Regions from separate parts of the Promicromonospora sp. NPDC059942 genome, predicted to be linked through region 3. Evidence: predicted binding sites of a transcription regulator. Region 3 holds the regulator's gene; each other region holds the start of a gene.
What was found. Region 3 encodes LexA, which represses DNA repair genes until DNA is damaged. Its sites were predicted from a motif close to TCGAACANNTGTTCGA; they were not measured.
Positions count from the first base shown of each region.

Region 1: a site for LexA is predicted at 1,767-1,782, ahead of ACFV9Q_RS09700 (DUF222 domain-containing protein). Genes of this name have one in related genera too.
Region 2: a site for LexA is predicted at 3,662-3,677, ahead of ACFV9Q_RS27410 (SAV_6107 family HEPN domain-containing protein). Genes of this name have one in related genera too.

Region 1 is NZ_JBHWLR010000005.1:80,257-85,290, reverse strand. It holds gene ACFV9Q_RS09705 (hypothetical protein) at 1-10, shown strand, start outside; gene ACFV9Q_RS09700 (DUF222 domain-containing protein) at 106-1,710, opposite strand; gene ACFV9Q_RS09695 (bifunctional 3'-5' exonuclease/DNA polymerase) at 1,888-3,690, shown strand; gene ACFV9Q_RS09690 (aspartate aminotransferase family protein) at 3,747-5,034, opposite strand, start outside.
Region 2 is NZ_JBHWLR010000030.1:41,809-46,842, forward strand. It holds gene ACFV9Q_RS27395 (transglutaminaseTgpA domain-containing protein) at 1-1,164, shown strand, start outside; gene ACFV9Q_RS27400 (DUF3040 domain-containing protein) at 1,318-1,743, opposite strand; gene ACFV9Q_RS27405 (DNA polymerase IV) at 1,850-3,091, opposite strand; gene ACFV9Q_RS27410 (SAV_6107 family HEPN domain-containing protein) at 3,150-3,617, opposite strand; gene ACFV9Q_RS27415 (spermidine synthase) at 3,796-4,782, shown strand; gene ACFV9Q_RS27420 (cold-shock protein) at 4,851-5,034, opposite strand, start outside.
Region 3 is NZ_JBHWLR010000009.1:63,029-68,062, reverse strand. It holds gene ACFV9Q_RS16025 (ATP-dependent DNA helicase) at 1-10, shown strand, start outside; gene ACFV9Q_RS16020 (L-lactate dehydrogenase) at 20-1,009, shown strand; gene lexA (transcriptional repressor LexA) at 1,106-1,921, opposite strand; gene ACFV9Q_RS16010 (LysM peptidoglycan-binding domain-containing protein) at 2,113-2,607, shown strand; gene nrdR (transcriptional regulator NrdR) at 2,770-3,252, shown strand; gene ACFV9Q_RS16000 (DUF5302 domain-containing protein) at 3,379-3,606, shown strand; gene ACFV9Q_RS15995 (MerR family transcriptional regulator) at 3,729-4,514, opposite strand; gene ACFV9Q_RS15990 (serine hydrolase domain-containing protein) at 4,519-5,034, opposite strand, start outside.

The DNA.
Region 1 (5,034 bases), on a different contig from region 3:
CGCGGGCTGAACCGACTGCCTGCCCCGGCCGACGGTCCGGCCGGGGCGGGGCGCCAGTACGCGCCTGCGCGGGGCACGTGCTCAGTGCGGGCGGTTCGGGTTGCTTCACCTCCGTTCTCCGATCGCTCGAAGCGGGCTCCCCGCAGGCTTGATCTCCTTGCCGTGCCGGTTGACCAGGGTCCAGCCGGAGTGGCGGGCGCCGTCGGGGTTCCCGGTCCAGCGCATGGTGATGCCGGCGGTGTCGACCAGGTCGTGGTGGTGCCAGCACAACAGTGCGGCGTTGCGCGCGCTGGTGTCGCCGCCGTCGGCCCAGTGGCGTTCGGCATGGTGGACCTCGCACCGCGCGGGCGGCTGGGTGCAGTCCACGTAGACGCAGTGTCTGTCGCGGGCGATCACGGCGCGGCGCATCTGCCCGGTGACGGTCCGCTGTGCCCGCCCGACGTCGAGCACCTGGCTGTCCGCCCCGAAGACCACCCGGGTCACGGCGGAGTCGCACAGCAGACGGCGCAGCGTGGCGGTCGGGACCAGCGACGCCGAGATCCCGAACCGGGCGGGTGCCGCGGTGACATCGGTCAGACCGGCTGGTTCCGCGATCGTGGGCTCGCCGGGCGAGGAGGGTTGGCCGGGAAGCTGTCCGGGGAGCTTGCAGGAGAACTGGCTGGTCAGGCGCACGAGCTCCGCCCACGACACGGTCACGGTGACGTGCGGCCGCACGGCCGCGCCTGTTCCGGAGAGGCCGTTGTCGAGCACCGTGCGGGCGAGGTCGGCGAGTGCCTGGGCGCGACGCTGTGCGGGCGTGCGCTCGTCACCCGGTGTCGGTGCCCCCATCACGGAGTCCATCGCGGCCCGCAGTGCCTCGCCGTGCTCGTCGGTGAGGAACCCGGCGACGTGGTAGCCGCCGAACGTCTTGGCCACGTCCAGATGTTCGCGCTCCGACGCCTGCTTGTATCCGCGCTCGTCGGACTCCGGGTCGGCGACGCGCGCAAACCGATCGACGAACCGGCGGAACACCAGCGGACCGTGCTGGTCGGCAAGGTCGAGGAGCAGTTCCTCTCCGGTCGGTGACCGGTCCGGGTACTGGGTGGCGCGCGCGGGGTCCCCGACGCCGTCGGTCGCGGTGTCAGCCTCCCCGGGGTCGTCCGCGCCGGGTCGCTCGGGTGTGTCCAGCTCGTTCGTCGTCCCGTCGCCCGGCGTCCCACCAGCCTCCGTCACGCTCGCCGGCCCCGTGTCGACCGGGCTGATCAGCGCCTTGCGCCGGTCGTCCGACGTCGGGCCGACGTCGACCATCGCGCGCACCTGGTCCATCCCGAGCCGCCCGCTCAGGGCGGCGGCGAGCGTGGCCGGAAGGTGTTCGAGCAGGCGTTCGCCCGTGAGCGTCTCTCGGCCGGCAGTACGCATGGTCAACTTTTCCCGGCGGGCGAGCCAGGTCCGGAACGTGCGCGAACCGTCGAGTGCCCACATGCCGTCCGTCTCGATGCGAGGCAGCCAGGTCATCCGGAGGATGTCGAGCTGCGAGCACACCGCGCGCAGCAGGGGCGACGCCGCGGTGAGGCGCACGCCGATCCCGGCTGCACCGCCCAGGGCAGCGCCGTCCAGCGCTGCCGGTCCGGCCGCGCCGATCAGCTCTCGTGTCACGACCTGGAGGTCCGTCAGGATCTCCTCGAGCGAGCGTGCACCTGCGGTGGTCGCGCTCGGTTGTGCCAGCACCATCGGTCCACCCCCTCGATCCGACGCTCGGCCTGGTGCCGGCGACACGATCGACGATATAGAACATCCGTACGTGCTTCTAGGCAGATTTACGATCTGTGGATAACTCATGGGCAGCCTCGGGCCGCCCGGGACCACCCCGTCGGCCGAGTGTCAGTGACGCACGGCAGACTGGGGCCCATGCACACGGTGGTCTCGCGGGACGGCTCCGGCATCGGCCTGCGGCCGGTGTCCGACACGGGCGTGCCCGAGGGAGAGCCGCGGGTCGTCGAGACGTCCGCCCTGGCCCAGGAGGTGGCTGCCGACGAGGCGGCTCACGTCCGCTGGACCTGGGACGACACCAACGGCTGGTACCCCGCCCTCCTCGCCGAGGGGGTCCGGGTCGACCGCGCGCACGACCTCCGGCTCGCGCATACGGTGCTCCGAGCCTCGGCCTTGTCGGCGCACACGGCGCTCGCCGAGGCCGGGCCCACGGCCTGGGACCGGCTCACCCCCATCCCGCCCCCGGGCGGTCCGACGGCGGCCGCGCTGGTCCGGCCCGACCGGCACCCCGGCGCCGAGGCGCTCTTCGACCTCGGCGAGAGCGCACCCGCAACCACCACCCCGGCCGGCGCCGCAGAGGGCGACCCTGCCGACCCGCTCGACCCCGTGACGGAGCTGGCCGCCCAGCTCCTCGCGATCAAGGACAGCACCGACCCCGGACGGCTCCGGCTCCTGCTCGCGGCGGAGTCCGCGGGCGCGCTGGCCGCCGCCGAGATGCACCACGCCGGCCTCCCGTGGCGCGGCGACATTCACGACGAGATCCTCACCGACGCACTCGGCCCGCGGCCCCGGCCGGGCGTGCGGCCCGCGAAGCTCGAAGCGCTGGCCCAGCAGATCAGGGCCGCGCTGGACGCACCGCCTACGCTCAACCCCGACTCCCACCAGGACCTGCTGCGCGCCATGGAGTACGCCGGCGTGGGCTCGCGCAGCCTGCGCAAGTGGGAGCTGGAGAAGCTCGACCACCCCGTGATCGCGCCGCTCCTGGAGTACAAGAGCCTCTACCGCCTCTACACCGCGAACGGCTGGAACTGGCTCGACACCTGGGCGCCCGACGGCCGGTTCCGCATGGAGTACGTCGTGGGCGGCGTCGTCACCGGCCGCTGGGCCAGCACGGGCGGCGGCGCGCTCCAGCTCCCGCACAACGTGCGGCGCGCGGTGGTCTCCGACCCCGGCTGGACCTTCGTCGTCGCCGACGCCGCCCAGCTCGAACCGCGCGTGCTGGCCGCCCTGGCCCGCGACGAGCGCATGGCCGCCGCCGGCCGCACCAAGGACGGCGCGAGCACCGACATGTACGCGGGGATCGTCGCCACGGGCGCCGTCGACTCCCGCGAGCACGCCAAGGTCGGGATGCTCGGCGCCATGTACGGCGGCACGACCGGCGTCAGCGCCCAGGTGCTGCCGCGGCTCGCCCGGGCATTCCCGCAGGCCATCGACCTGGTCGAACGCGCGGCCCGGGCGGGGGAGCGGGGCGAGGTGGTCACCACGCGTCTCGGCCGCAGCTCGCCGCTGCCCGGCGAGTCCTGGGCGGCCGTGCAGGGCTCCGCGTTCGACGAGGACGCCGGCGCCGACGCCCAGTCCCGCGCCCGCAGCCAGACCCGGTCCTGGGGCCGGTTCACCCGGAACTTCGTGGTGCAGGGCACCGCGGCGGAGTGGGCGCTGTGCTGGATCGCGTCCATCCGCCGTCGGCTCTGGGCGCTCGGGGAGGACACGTCCGGCGGCGTCCTCGGGCTCGCCCCGACGCCGTTCGACCGCCGGCCGCACCTGGTGTTCTTCCTGCACGACGAGATCGTGGTGCACGCCCCGGCGGCGCTCGCCGACGTCGTCGCGCAGGAGGTGCGGGACGCCGCCGACGAGGCCGGCCGGCTGCTGTTCGGCGACTTTCCCGTCGACTTCCCGCTCAGCGTCGCCGTGACCGAGAGCTACGCGGACGCCAAGGGCTGACCGCCAGACCGCCGATCCCGGTCCAGCTCAACCGGTCCACCTCAACCGGTCCAGCTCTACCGGTCCAGCACCGCCTTGAGCGACGCCTCCAGGATGTCCACACCCCCGTGCAGGTCGTCCTCGCTGATCGTCAGCGGCGGCGCGATCCGGAAGATGCCGCCCATCCCCGGCAGCTGCACGATGTTCATGTGCAGGCCCCGGTCGAGGCAGGCCGAGGTCACCGCGTTGCCCAGCGCGTCGGCGGGGGCCTTGGTCACCTTGTCCTGCACGAGCTCCACACCCTGCAGCAGCCCGCGGCCGCGGACGTCGCCGACCACGTCGTAGGCGTCGCGCAGCGCGAGCAGCCGCCCGGTGAGCTGTTCGCCCAGACGCGCGGCCCGCTCGACCAGGCCCTCTCGCTCGATGACGTCGAGCACGGTGAGCCCCACGGCCGCCGCCAGCGGGTCCGAGACGTGCGTCGTGTAGAAGAGGAACCCGCGGTCGTAGCAGACCTGCTCGATCTCGGCGCTGGTGACGACGGCGGCCACCGGCAGCCCGGCGCCGAGCGTCTTCGACAGGGTCAGGATGTCGGGCGTGACGCCGTCGCGCTCGAACGCGTACATGGTGCCGGTGCGGCCCAGGCCGGTCTGCGCCTCGTCCAGGACGAGCAGCATCCCGCGCTCCTCGCACAGCTCCTTGAGGCGGCGCAGGTACCCGGGCGGCAGATCGATGATTCCGCCGGACGACAGGATGGGTTCGACGACGCACGCCGCCAGGCTCCCGGCGGACTGCTGGTCCACCAGGGCGAAGCCGTACGCGAGCTCGGCCTCCCAGTCGTACGACCCGTCGGCGTGCCGGAACGGCGAGCGGTAGGCGTTCGGGGTGGGCAGGGCGAGGTTCCCCGGCGTCGGCGGGCCGTAGCCGCGCCGCCCCGCAGAGAACGTGGCGGACGCCGCGCCCTGCGTCATGCCGTGCCACGAGCGGTCGAACGAGACGATCTCGTAGCGGCCGGTGTAGAGCTTGGCCAGCTTGATCGCGGCCTCGTTGGACTCCGCGCCCGTGCTCAGCAGCAGCGCCTTGTCGAGGCCGGCGGGCAGCGTCGCCGTCAGCCGGTCGGCCAGGCCCAGCACGGGGGCGCTGAGCATGCCGCTGAACAGGTGGTCCAGGGACGCGACCGACGACGAGACCGTCGCGACGATGTCCGGGTGCGCGTGCCCCAGGATCGAGCTCATCTGCCCCGACGTGAAGTCGAGGATCGGCGTGCCGTCGCTGTCGTACACGTACGAGCCGGCGGCGCGCTCGATCAGCCGCGGGCTGAAGCTGGGGCCGTAGCGGATCAGGAGGCGGTCCGCCTCGTCCTGGAAC
Region 2 (5,034 bases), on a different contig from region 3:
CTGCCCCTGCCGCTCGAGCCCCGCACCGTGGACGTCCAGGGCGACTGGGCCTACGACCCGCTGCGGGACGAGGTGCGCAGCGGCGAGGGCACCGAGCAGGGCGCGCCGTACACCGTCGAGATCGTCGAGCGCGGACTGACCCCCGAGCTGCTGCGGGCCGCGCCCATGTCGGGCGATCCCCGGTCGGCCGGCTACACGGAGGTGCCGGACACCGAGCACCGGGACGACATCGCCGCCTACGCCCAGGAGGTCGTCGGCGACGCGCCCACCCGGTTCGACGCGGCGGTCGCGCTCCAGAACCACCTGCGCTCGGGCGCCGGGTTCGTGTACAACCCGGACGCCGACTACCGGGGTTCGTCGGACACCGTCTGGGACTTCCTGCAGAACAAGGAGGGGTACTGCACGCAGTACGCCCTCTCGATGATGGTGATGGCCCGCAGCCTCGGCATCCCGGCCCGGATCGGCGTCGGCTGGCTGCCCGGGCGGCCCGACGGCGACGGCAGCTACCGGGTCACCGGCCAGGACTCGCACGCCTGGCCCGAGATCTACTTCCCGTCCGTCGGCTGGGTCCGCTTCGAGCCGACGCCGCAGGTCCAGACCGGCCCGCTGCCCTCGTACGCGAACCCCGGCACGGGCACCGCACCCAGCGCCTCGCCCACGCCGTCGCGCGCCAACGAGGTGCCCCCGCAGCAGCCGACCCAGCGGCCGGACCAGTCCGAGGCGGGCGCCACGAACGACACGTCGTCCGGCAGCCAGATGTCCGACCAGACCCTGCCCGGCTGGGCCTGGGTGGTCGCGGTCATCCTCGCCCTCGGGGTGCTCGGGGGTGCCGCGTGGCTGCTGCTGCGCCGTCGGACGGAGGTCGAGGAGCTCGACCCCGAGCGCGCCTGGGCCCGCGTCCTGGCGCTGCTCGCCGAGCGGGAGGTACGGCTCGGCCCGTCGGTCACGCTGCGGCGTGCGCCGGAGGTGATCGCCGACCAGGTGCGCGCCAGGACGGGCACACCCCTGCCCGACGACGTCGCCGAACGGCTCACCGCCCTGGCCGACGCCGCCGAGGACGAGCGCTACGCCCGCGACTCGACGCCGCCGACGGCCGCCGAGCTCGAGGAGCTGACTGCGACGGTGACGGCAGAACTGACGGAAGCCCTCACCCGCCCCCGTTGAGTGCGGGCTATTTGTGGCTCTCAAGCCTTGAGAGCCACAAATAGCCAGCACTCAACGAAGAAGGTGGGACGAAAGACAGGAGCCGGGCCCCTCGGGGCCCGGCTCCTGTCATGTGCGGTCGTCCGGTCAGGACCACCGGGAACGGTTGGCCGGCTAGCGGCCGCCCTGGTTGCGCCGGTTCTCCCAGCGCTCTTCGAGGCGGGCGAGGAAGCCGGAACGACCACCACCACCCTGCCGCTTGCGGGCCTTGCGTGCTCCCCCGTTCGAGGGCTGGACGGTGCCGTCTTCGCCGACGACGCCGACCGGACCCTCCTGCTGCTTCTTGCGCGGTCCGAGGAACGCGAAGACCACACCCGCGAACATCAGCACGAAGCCGATGGCCCCGAGCCACGTACGCGACGTCGCTGCACCGACGACAAGAAGAAGCAGGCCGACGACTACGCCGGCCCCGGACAGCACATAACGGAGCGCGTTACCACGGCCTGTGGACTGGAGCGTGTTGGCCAGCCGCGGGTCGTCTGACGTCAGAGCGCGCTCCATCTGCTCCAGCACCCGCTGCTCGTACTCGGACAGAGGCATCGAGACCCCCGGATCTCGCAAAGGAACAGTGTCCCTTCCAGGATAGGACGACCCGGCCGTCGTTGGTAGTCGACATCCCGGGCATACCCATGACTATAGGGGCAGATCAGTAAAGATGCGTGCCGTTCTTGCGATGTACACCCAGGTCGATCGCCGTTTTCCCAAACTTCTCACGCACCGCGTCGAGCGCGAGCTCGGCCTCGCGCTGTGCTCCGGAGCGCGGATCGACCGCTTCCTCCAGCGTGGGCTGCTGGGCGGAACCGTCGCGTTCCCGGAGATTTTCACCCCGCACGCCGACCAGCCGCACCGGGAGACCGCCCAGATCGACCGCCGCGACGAGCTCCCGCGCCACGAGGTAGATCTCCCGGGCGACGTCCGTGGGCCCGTCCAGCGTTCGCGACCGGGTGAACGTCGCGAAGTCGCTGGAGCGCACCTTCACCGAGACCGTGCGGGCCAGCACGCCCTGGTGCCGCAGGCGCGCCGCCACCCGGTCGGACAGCTCCAGCACCTTGCGGTTGACCGCATCGGTGTCGTCCTGGTCGGTGCCGAAGGTGGTCTCGGCGCCGATGCTGTGCTCGCGCTGCTCGGGGACGACGGGGCGCGGGTCCCGGCCCCAGGAGAGGTCGTGCAGGTGCGCGCCGCTGACCCGGCCGACGGCCGCCTGCAGGCTCGGCAGGTCCGTGCGGGCCAGCTCCGCGACCGTGGTGATCCCCCACGCGGCGAGCGACTTCTCGGTCTTCTCCCCCACGCCCCACAGGGCGCCGACGGGCAGCGTGTGGAGGAAGTCGACGGTGGCGTCCACGGGGACGAGCATCAGGCCGTCCGGCTTGGCGTGCGTGGAGGCCAGCTTGGCCACGAACTTGTTCCGCGCGATGCCCACGGAGGCCGTCACGCCGTGCTCGGCCGCGATGCGCCGGCGCAGCTCCGCGCCGATCACGGTGGGCGGGCCGAGGCGCCGCCTGGCACCGCTGACGTCCAGGAAGGCCTCGTCCACGCTGATCTGCTCCACGAGCGGCGTGACCTCCTGCAGCATGCCCATGACCGAGCGGGACACGTCGCGGTACAGCTCGTGGTCGGGTCGGACCACGACGGCCTGCGGGCACAGCAGGCGCGCCCGCGTCATCGGCATCGCGGACCGGACGCCGAAGGCGCGTGCCTCGTACGTCGCGGCCAGCACGACGCCGCGCTCCTGCGCGCCGACGATGACCGGCAGGCCACGCAGCTCCGGCCGCCGTGCCAGCTCGCAGGACGCGAAGAACGCGTCCATGTCCAGGTGCAGCACCGAGCAGCCGGACTCGTCCGACCCCCAGTCCCGTCTCGCCGCCGCTGACCGCGGCCCCTTGCTCACGAACGTGCTCCGTTCCCGCTCTTGCCCAGTGCTTGTCTGCCGGCCCCGCCGGCGCCGGTCAGGACGCCTCGGGCACCAGGGACAGGCGTTGCGTCGCGAACCCCGTGTCCGGGTCCACGAGCATCGCCACCTCGTCCCGGAAGTCCTCGGCGCACGCGAGCAGCTCGTCCGCCCGCGCAGGCTCCACCTGCTCCGGGCGCCCGGCGTCCACCGCGGCCCGCAGGGGCGCGCCGGAGGCGAAGTAGCCCGACCAGGCCGCGAGGTCCGGTTCGGCGTGCGCAAGCATGTCCCACACCGTCCGTGCGCCGGAGCGCGCCGACGGGCGGCCCCGCAGGGCCACGACGGCCGCGGCCGACCGGATTGCCGCGAGGTGCGCGTGCACGAACCGGTCACCCGGGTCGGCCGCACGCGCGGCCTCGGCGAGCTCCGCGTCCGCCTTGCGCAGCAGGGCGCTGACGCCCGGCGGGACGGCGCGTGGCACGAGCATGCGTGCCGAGACCACTTCCCGCCCGCTCTGAGACTGCATGGTGCCCATCTCGAACCTCCGATCGAACCCCTTGTGCGACACTATCGAACATACGTTCTATCCTGTCAAGCGCACCGCCGGTCCGGGAGACACTGTGCTCATGGCCCGCCGCTCCGCCCGACGCCGCCCATCTTCCTCCGCACCACTGACACTCCCCGCCGAGCTGCCCGTCGGCCCCGTGCCGATCAGCACCGGCACCGCCGAGGTGGTCCGCGACCCCGACTTCCCGCAGCGGGTGACGCTGCACGTCAACGGCGTGCCGAGCTCCAGCCTCGACCTGGCCGACCCCGGCTTTCTCGACTTCGAGTACATGCAACAGATGGCCGCGTTCGTGGCGCTCCTGCCGCCCGGGCCGCTGCGGGTGCTGCACCTCGGCGCCGCCGGCAGCGCCTTCGCGCGGCACGTGGAGCACGAGCGGCCGGGCTCCCGCCAGCTCGGCGTCGACCTCGATCCCCGCCTCCTGGAGCTTGTGCGCGAATGGTTCGCCCTGCCGCGCTCGCCCCTGCTGCGCCTGCGCGCCGACGACGCGGGGCGCGCCCTGGCCGCCGCGCGCGACGCCTCCTACGACGTGGTGGTCCGGGACGTCTTCGCGGGCGACCGCACGCCGGAACACCTGGTGGGCACGGGGTTCGCCGCGCAGGCCCACCGCGTGCTGCGGCCCGGCGGCGTCCTCCTGGTGAACTGCGCCGACCGTCCGCCGCTTACCACCGCCCGGCGCGAGGTCGCGAGCCTCGCCGAGGCCTTCGGGCCGGACGCCGCGGCGCAGGGCCGGCTCGCCGCCGTCGCCGAGCCCGCGATCCTCAAGGGGCGCCGGTACGGCAACCTGGTCCTCGCGGCCGTCCGCGGGCTGCCCGAAGACCCGCCGCGGGACGACGTCCGGCCGGACGGCCCGGACGGCGGCCACGCGGGCGAAAGCCACCAGGACGGCCCGGGCGGCACCCGGCACGACGCCAGGGCGGAGGGCGCGCACGAGGCCGCCCAGGACGCCGCACAGGGCCCTCTGGGGACCCGCGACGCCGTCGAGCTCCCCGACCTCCGGGACGCGCGCCTGGGACGCGCCCTGCGCACCCTGGCGGTGCCGGCCACGCTCCTGGCGGGCGACGACGCCGCGGCGTTCGCCGGTACGGCCGCCCCGTTGGTGACCGCCGCCCCGGACCCGGCCTGACACGTCCTTCGGGGCGCGCGAAGAAGGCCGCCCTCCCCGGAGGGAGGACGGCCTTCTCACGAGTTACGTCAGAGCGGCACGACTGCTTCCGCCTGCGGACCCTTGGGACCCTGCGTGATCTCGAACTCGACCCGCTGGGCCTCCTCGAGAGACCGGTACCCGTTGGACTGGATTGCGGAGTAGTGCACGAAGACGTCGGCGCCGCCGCCGTCCTGGGCGATGAACCCGTAGCCCTTTTCCGCGTTGAACCAC
Region 3 (5,034 bases):
CGACACATAGCCTGAGGGCATGGCAGCCCCCTCGGACGTCCCCGCGGCCCAGCCCGCCGGATCCCGCACCACCAAGATCGCCGTGGTGGGTGCGGGGGCGGTGGGATCGACGCTCGCCTTCGCGGCGCTGACCCGCGGCTCGGCCCGCACCATCGCCCTGCTCGACATCGACCGGCAGAAGGTCGACGCCGAGGTGCTGGACCTGCAGCACGGGCTGATGTTCACGTCCCAGGCGCACGTGATCGGTTCTGACGACCCGGCGGTGTGCGAGGGGGCCGACGTCGTGGTGGTCACGGCGGGCGCCAAGCAGAAGCCCGGCCAGAGCCGCGTCGACCTGGCGGAGGCGACGATCGGGCTGATGCGCACCATCCTGCCGGGCCTGGTCGAGGTAGCCCCCGACGCGACCTACCTGATGGTGACCAACCCCGTGGACGTGGTGACCTACGCGGCCCTGAAGATCTCGGGGCTGCCGCGCGAGCGGCTCTTCGGCAGCGGCACCGTGCTCGACTCGTCGCGGCTGCGCGTCGTGCTCGCCGAGCGGTGCGGGGTGGCCGTCGGGAACGTGCACGCCTACATCGCCGGGGAGCACGGCGACTCGGAGATCGCGCTGTGGAGCTCCGCCTCGATCGGCGGCGTGCCGCTGCTCGACTGGGTGCCGGTCGGCGGCGCCGCGCCCCTGGACGCCGCGGTGCGTGCGGAGGTGCACCACGAGGTGGTCGACTCGGCCTACCGGATCATCGCGGGCAAGGGCGCCACCAACTACGCCGTGGGCCTGGCCGCGACCCGCATCATCGAGGCGGTGCTGAAGGACGAGCGCCGGATCATGCCGGTGTCCTCGCTGCTGGACGACTACCACGGCATCAGCGACGTCTGCCTGTCGGTGCCGTCCCTGGTGGACCGGCGGGGCGTCACGAGCACGGTGGAGGTGCCGATGTCGGACGACGAGCTGGCCGGGCTGCGCGCGTCGGCCGACAGCGTGCGCGCGGTACAGCGGCGCTTCGGGTTCTAGGGCCGCCCCGGGATCGACGTCGACCTGGCTCGTCCGGGCACGAGAAAGGCCCGGCCACCGGAAACCGGCGGCCGGGCCTTGTCCGTTTCTCTGCGGTCAGAGGCTGCGCAGCACCGCGACGACGCGGCCCAGGATCTGCGCCTCGTCACCCGGGATGGGCTCGTAGGCCGGGTTCTGCGGCAGCAGCAGCACGTGCCCGTCGGTCTGCTTGAACGTCTTGACCGTGGCCTCGCCGTCGATCATGGCGGCGACGATCTCGCCCTGCTCGGCGACATTCTGGCGGCGCACCACGACCCAGTCCCCGTCGCAGATCGCGGCGTCGACCATCGAGTCGCCCGCGACCTTGAGGAGGAACAGCTCGCCGTCACCGACGAGCTGGCGGGGGAGCGGGAAGACGTCCTCGACGACCTGCTCGGCGAGGATCGGCCCACCGGCCGCGATGCGGCCGACCAGCGGCACGTACGACGGCGGCGGCGTGCTCGCGTCGTCCGGCACCGAACCGCCCCAGTGGACCTGGCCGCTACGCCGCGGCTCGGGCCAGTGGATCTCGCCGCGTGTCGGCTTCTCGACCTGCTCGGCCAGGGGCTCGACGAGCTCCATCGCGCGCGGCCGGTTGGGGTCGCGGCGCAGGAAGCCCTTCTTCTCCAGCATCTGGAGCTGGTGCTTGACGCTCGACGGGCTGGCCAGCCCGACGGCCTCGCCGATCTCGCGCATCGACGGCGGGTATCCGCGCGTCTCGAACGACTGCCGGATCGTGTCCAGCACAAGGCGCTGCCGCTCGGTGAGGCGGTCTGCCGGCGAGATCGCGTGCACGTCGGCGACCGCCCCGTCGCCCGGCGCGTCCAACGTGGCGACACCCGAGAGTGCCGTGTCGACGGCTCTCGTGTCGCTGGTCCCGTCCCGTCCCGTCATGCCCGTGCCCCTCCCGTTCCGACAAATGTTCTCCTGTGCGCTGCCCACTCTAGATCACAAATGTGCTCGGCTCAAACGAATGTTCGAGCGTGTCTCGACTTCTACGGTGTCCCGTGCTACACAATGGTACGAGCGTTCGACGAACGTGTGTATGACGGACAACCGTTCGAGTCATCTTTCGAGGAGGGGCCATGGGGGACGTGATCCCGCTGCGGCAGTACACCCCGGCGTACGGGCAGGCGTATGCGACGGTGCCCGGATCGAGCGCGGTCCGGGCGTACCGGCCGGACCCGGGATACACGCAGAGCCGGGCGTCCGCGCCGCCCCGGCCCCGCCCGGCTGCCCCCTCGTACGCGCCGCGCGGGCGGCGCACCTTCGCCGACCGGCTCGGGCTCGCCGGGCTGCGGCTCACGCGGCGCGGCCGGGTCGTGCTGGTGCTGCTGGCGATGCTCGTGGTCGCGCCGATGGCGACGTGGGGCGCGACCGCGGTCGCCAGCTCGCCGGGCGAGCCCACGGAGGTCCGGGTGCACGCGGTGCAGCCGGGGGAGACGCTCTGGGGCTTCGCCGAGCAGGTCGCGAAGCCCGGGGAGGACGTGCGGCAGGCGGTCGCGCGGCTGCAGGACCTCAACAAGATGACGTCGGGCACCGTGCGGGTCGGCGAGCTCCTCCTGCTCCCGAAGGAGTGACGGGAAGGCCCCCGAAAAGTGGCCGGACACCCCGACGAAGTGGACGGAGGCCACGATTCGCCGTCAAATGTTGCGGCGATGTTGCATGGGGGTGGTTTGCCCGCTTACGGTCGGGGCGCGACCGGATCTCTCCGGTCCGTGGCCGACCACGCAGGAGTCAGCATGCACTGCCCGTTCTGTCGCCACGCCGACTCGCGCGTGGTGGACTCGCGGACCGCCGACGACGGCCTGTCGATCCGGCGCAGGCGGCAGTGCCCGAACTGCAACCGGCGGTTCACCACCGTCGAGACCGCGAGCCTGTCGATCGTCAAGCGCTCCGGCGCCACCGAGCCGTTCAGCCGCGACAAGGTCGCCGCGGGCGTGCGCAAGGCGTGCCAGGGCCGCCCTGTGAGCGACGACGACCTGGCGATCCTGGCCCAGAGGGTCGAGGAGACCCTGCGGAGCAACGGCAGCGCCGAGATCGACGCGTACGAGGTGGGCCTCGCCATCCTGGGCCCCCTCCGTGAGCTCGACGAAGTGGCCTACCTCCGGTTCGCGAGCGTCTACCAGTCGTTCGACTCGCTCGAGGACTTCGAGAGCGCCATCACGTCGCTGCGCGCCGAGCGCGCCGAGCGTGATGCGGAGCGTGCCGCCGCGCAGGCGTAGCGGTCGGAAGGGCCCGCGCGCCGGCGACGGACGAAAAGCGATTGGCACCCTGGCGTGCGGTGGGGCAGGCTGGGGCCGACGACGGACCCGATCGAGGGACCCCCGAAACAGGAGGAGGTGATCGGTGTGACGGACGAGAAGCCTGGTGCCGAGGAGGCAGTGGCTCAGGACGCTGAGGCGCCCAAGGCCGCGACCGCGCCGAGCGTTGACGCGAAGGCGCGGTTCAAGGAAGCGCTGGACCGGAAGAACGCCGCACGCGGCCGTACCGCCGCAGGCGACGTGAACACGGGCTCTGTGCACGGTTCGGAGACGACCGGCCCCGTGCAGAAGATGTTCCGCCGCAAGTCCGGCTGAGCCTGCTCGACCGAGGCCGCCGACCGGGTATCTGACCTGGTCGGCGGCCTTCGTCGTTTCGCGGGGCGCCCCGACCTTGCCGGCGCTGCCGGCGACGTGGAAGGGGCCGGTTCGCTTCGCGGTCAACGCGGGTCGGACCTCGGGATGCGGACGCCGGCGGCGCGGAGTCTGGACTCGAAGAGCGCGGACAGTCGTGCCATGGCCGGTGTCGGCTTGTCACCGTGGCGGGCGATCATCGCGTACCGGGGCGCGGTGTCGGTCCGTGCCTGCATGCTGGTGACGGTCCTGAGCAGTGCGGGGTCGGCCAGGTAGTGGTCGGCCGCTTCGGCGGCGAGGCGGTCGATGCGGGGGTCGTCCGCCTCCCAGGTCGCGGCTTCGGCGACGCGCCTGGTCAGGGCGATGAGCCTGGTGTCTTGCAGGGCGTGCTCGAACTGGGCGAGGTAGTCGTCGAAGCCTTCGGGGACCAGGGCTCGCGCGAGCACCCAGCCCTCCCTGGTGGCCGCGACCTCGTCCTCGGAGTATCCGAGGGCGAGCATCCGCTCCAGCAGGGCCACGGCGCGGTCGGGCAGCAGCGCCCGGTCGCCGTCGGCGAGGCGGTGCAGCATGGCGCGCCGCGCGGTCAGCTCCGCGAGGTGTTCGTCGAGCTGTCGTTCGACCTGGACGAGCGCGGAGGCGAACAGCGCGGCGTCGGCGTCGAGCAGGGGTCCGATCTCTGCCAGCGGTACCCCGGCGGCGGCCAGGGTCCGGACCTGCACCAGCCTGAGCAGGTCGTCCGATCCGTACCGCCGGTATCCGGAGCCGTCGCGCCGGGGTTCGGTGACCAGGCCGAGCTTGTGGTAGTGCCGCACCGTCTTGATCGTGATGCCGACGAACGCGGCCGCCTGGCCGATACTGACTCCGTTGTGCATCTGCTCATCCTGCCAAGCCGAATACCTCGTCGAGGAGGCGCTGCTGGGCGCCCTGGAACGCCGCGGCGACGGTGAGGTTCGCGTCGTCCACGCAGTTCAGCGCGGCGGTCAGCGTCTTCGCCCCGTCGGGGGTGGCGTACATGAGCGCCGCATGGCCCACCGCGGCGCCGTTGTGGGAGATCACGGTGGCACCGTCGTCCGTGGTCAGCACGAACACCCCCAGCCCGTAGCCCATGTTCGGGATGCCCGTCGCACGCGGGGTGAACATCTCCTCGCGCAGCTCGTCCGGGAGGAGCTTGCCGCCGGTGAGCGCGGCGATGAAGGTGTGCAGGTCCTCGGTGGTCGAGATCATGTCACCGCCGGCGGAGACCCAGGAGGGGTTCTGGCGGGTGATGTCGACCGTGCGCGGCCCGCCGTCCTCGTCGTACCGGTAGTAGGCGTGGGCGTGCGGCTCGGCGATCTCCGCGTCATCCGGGACCACGGTGTGCGACATGCCGAGCGGGGTCAGGATCAGCCGCTG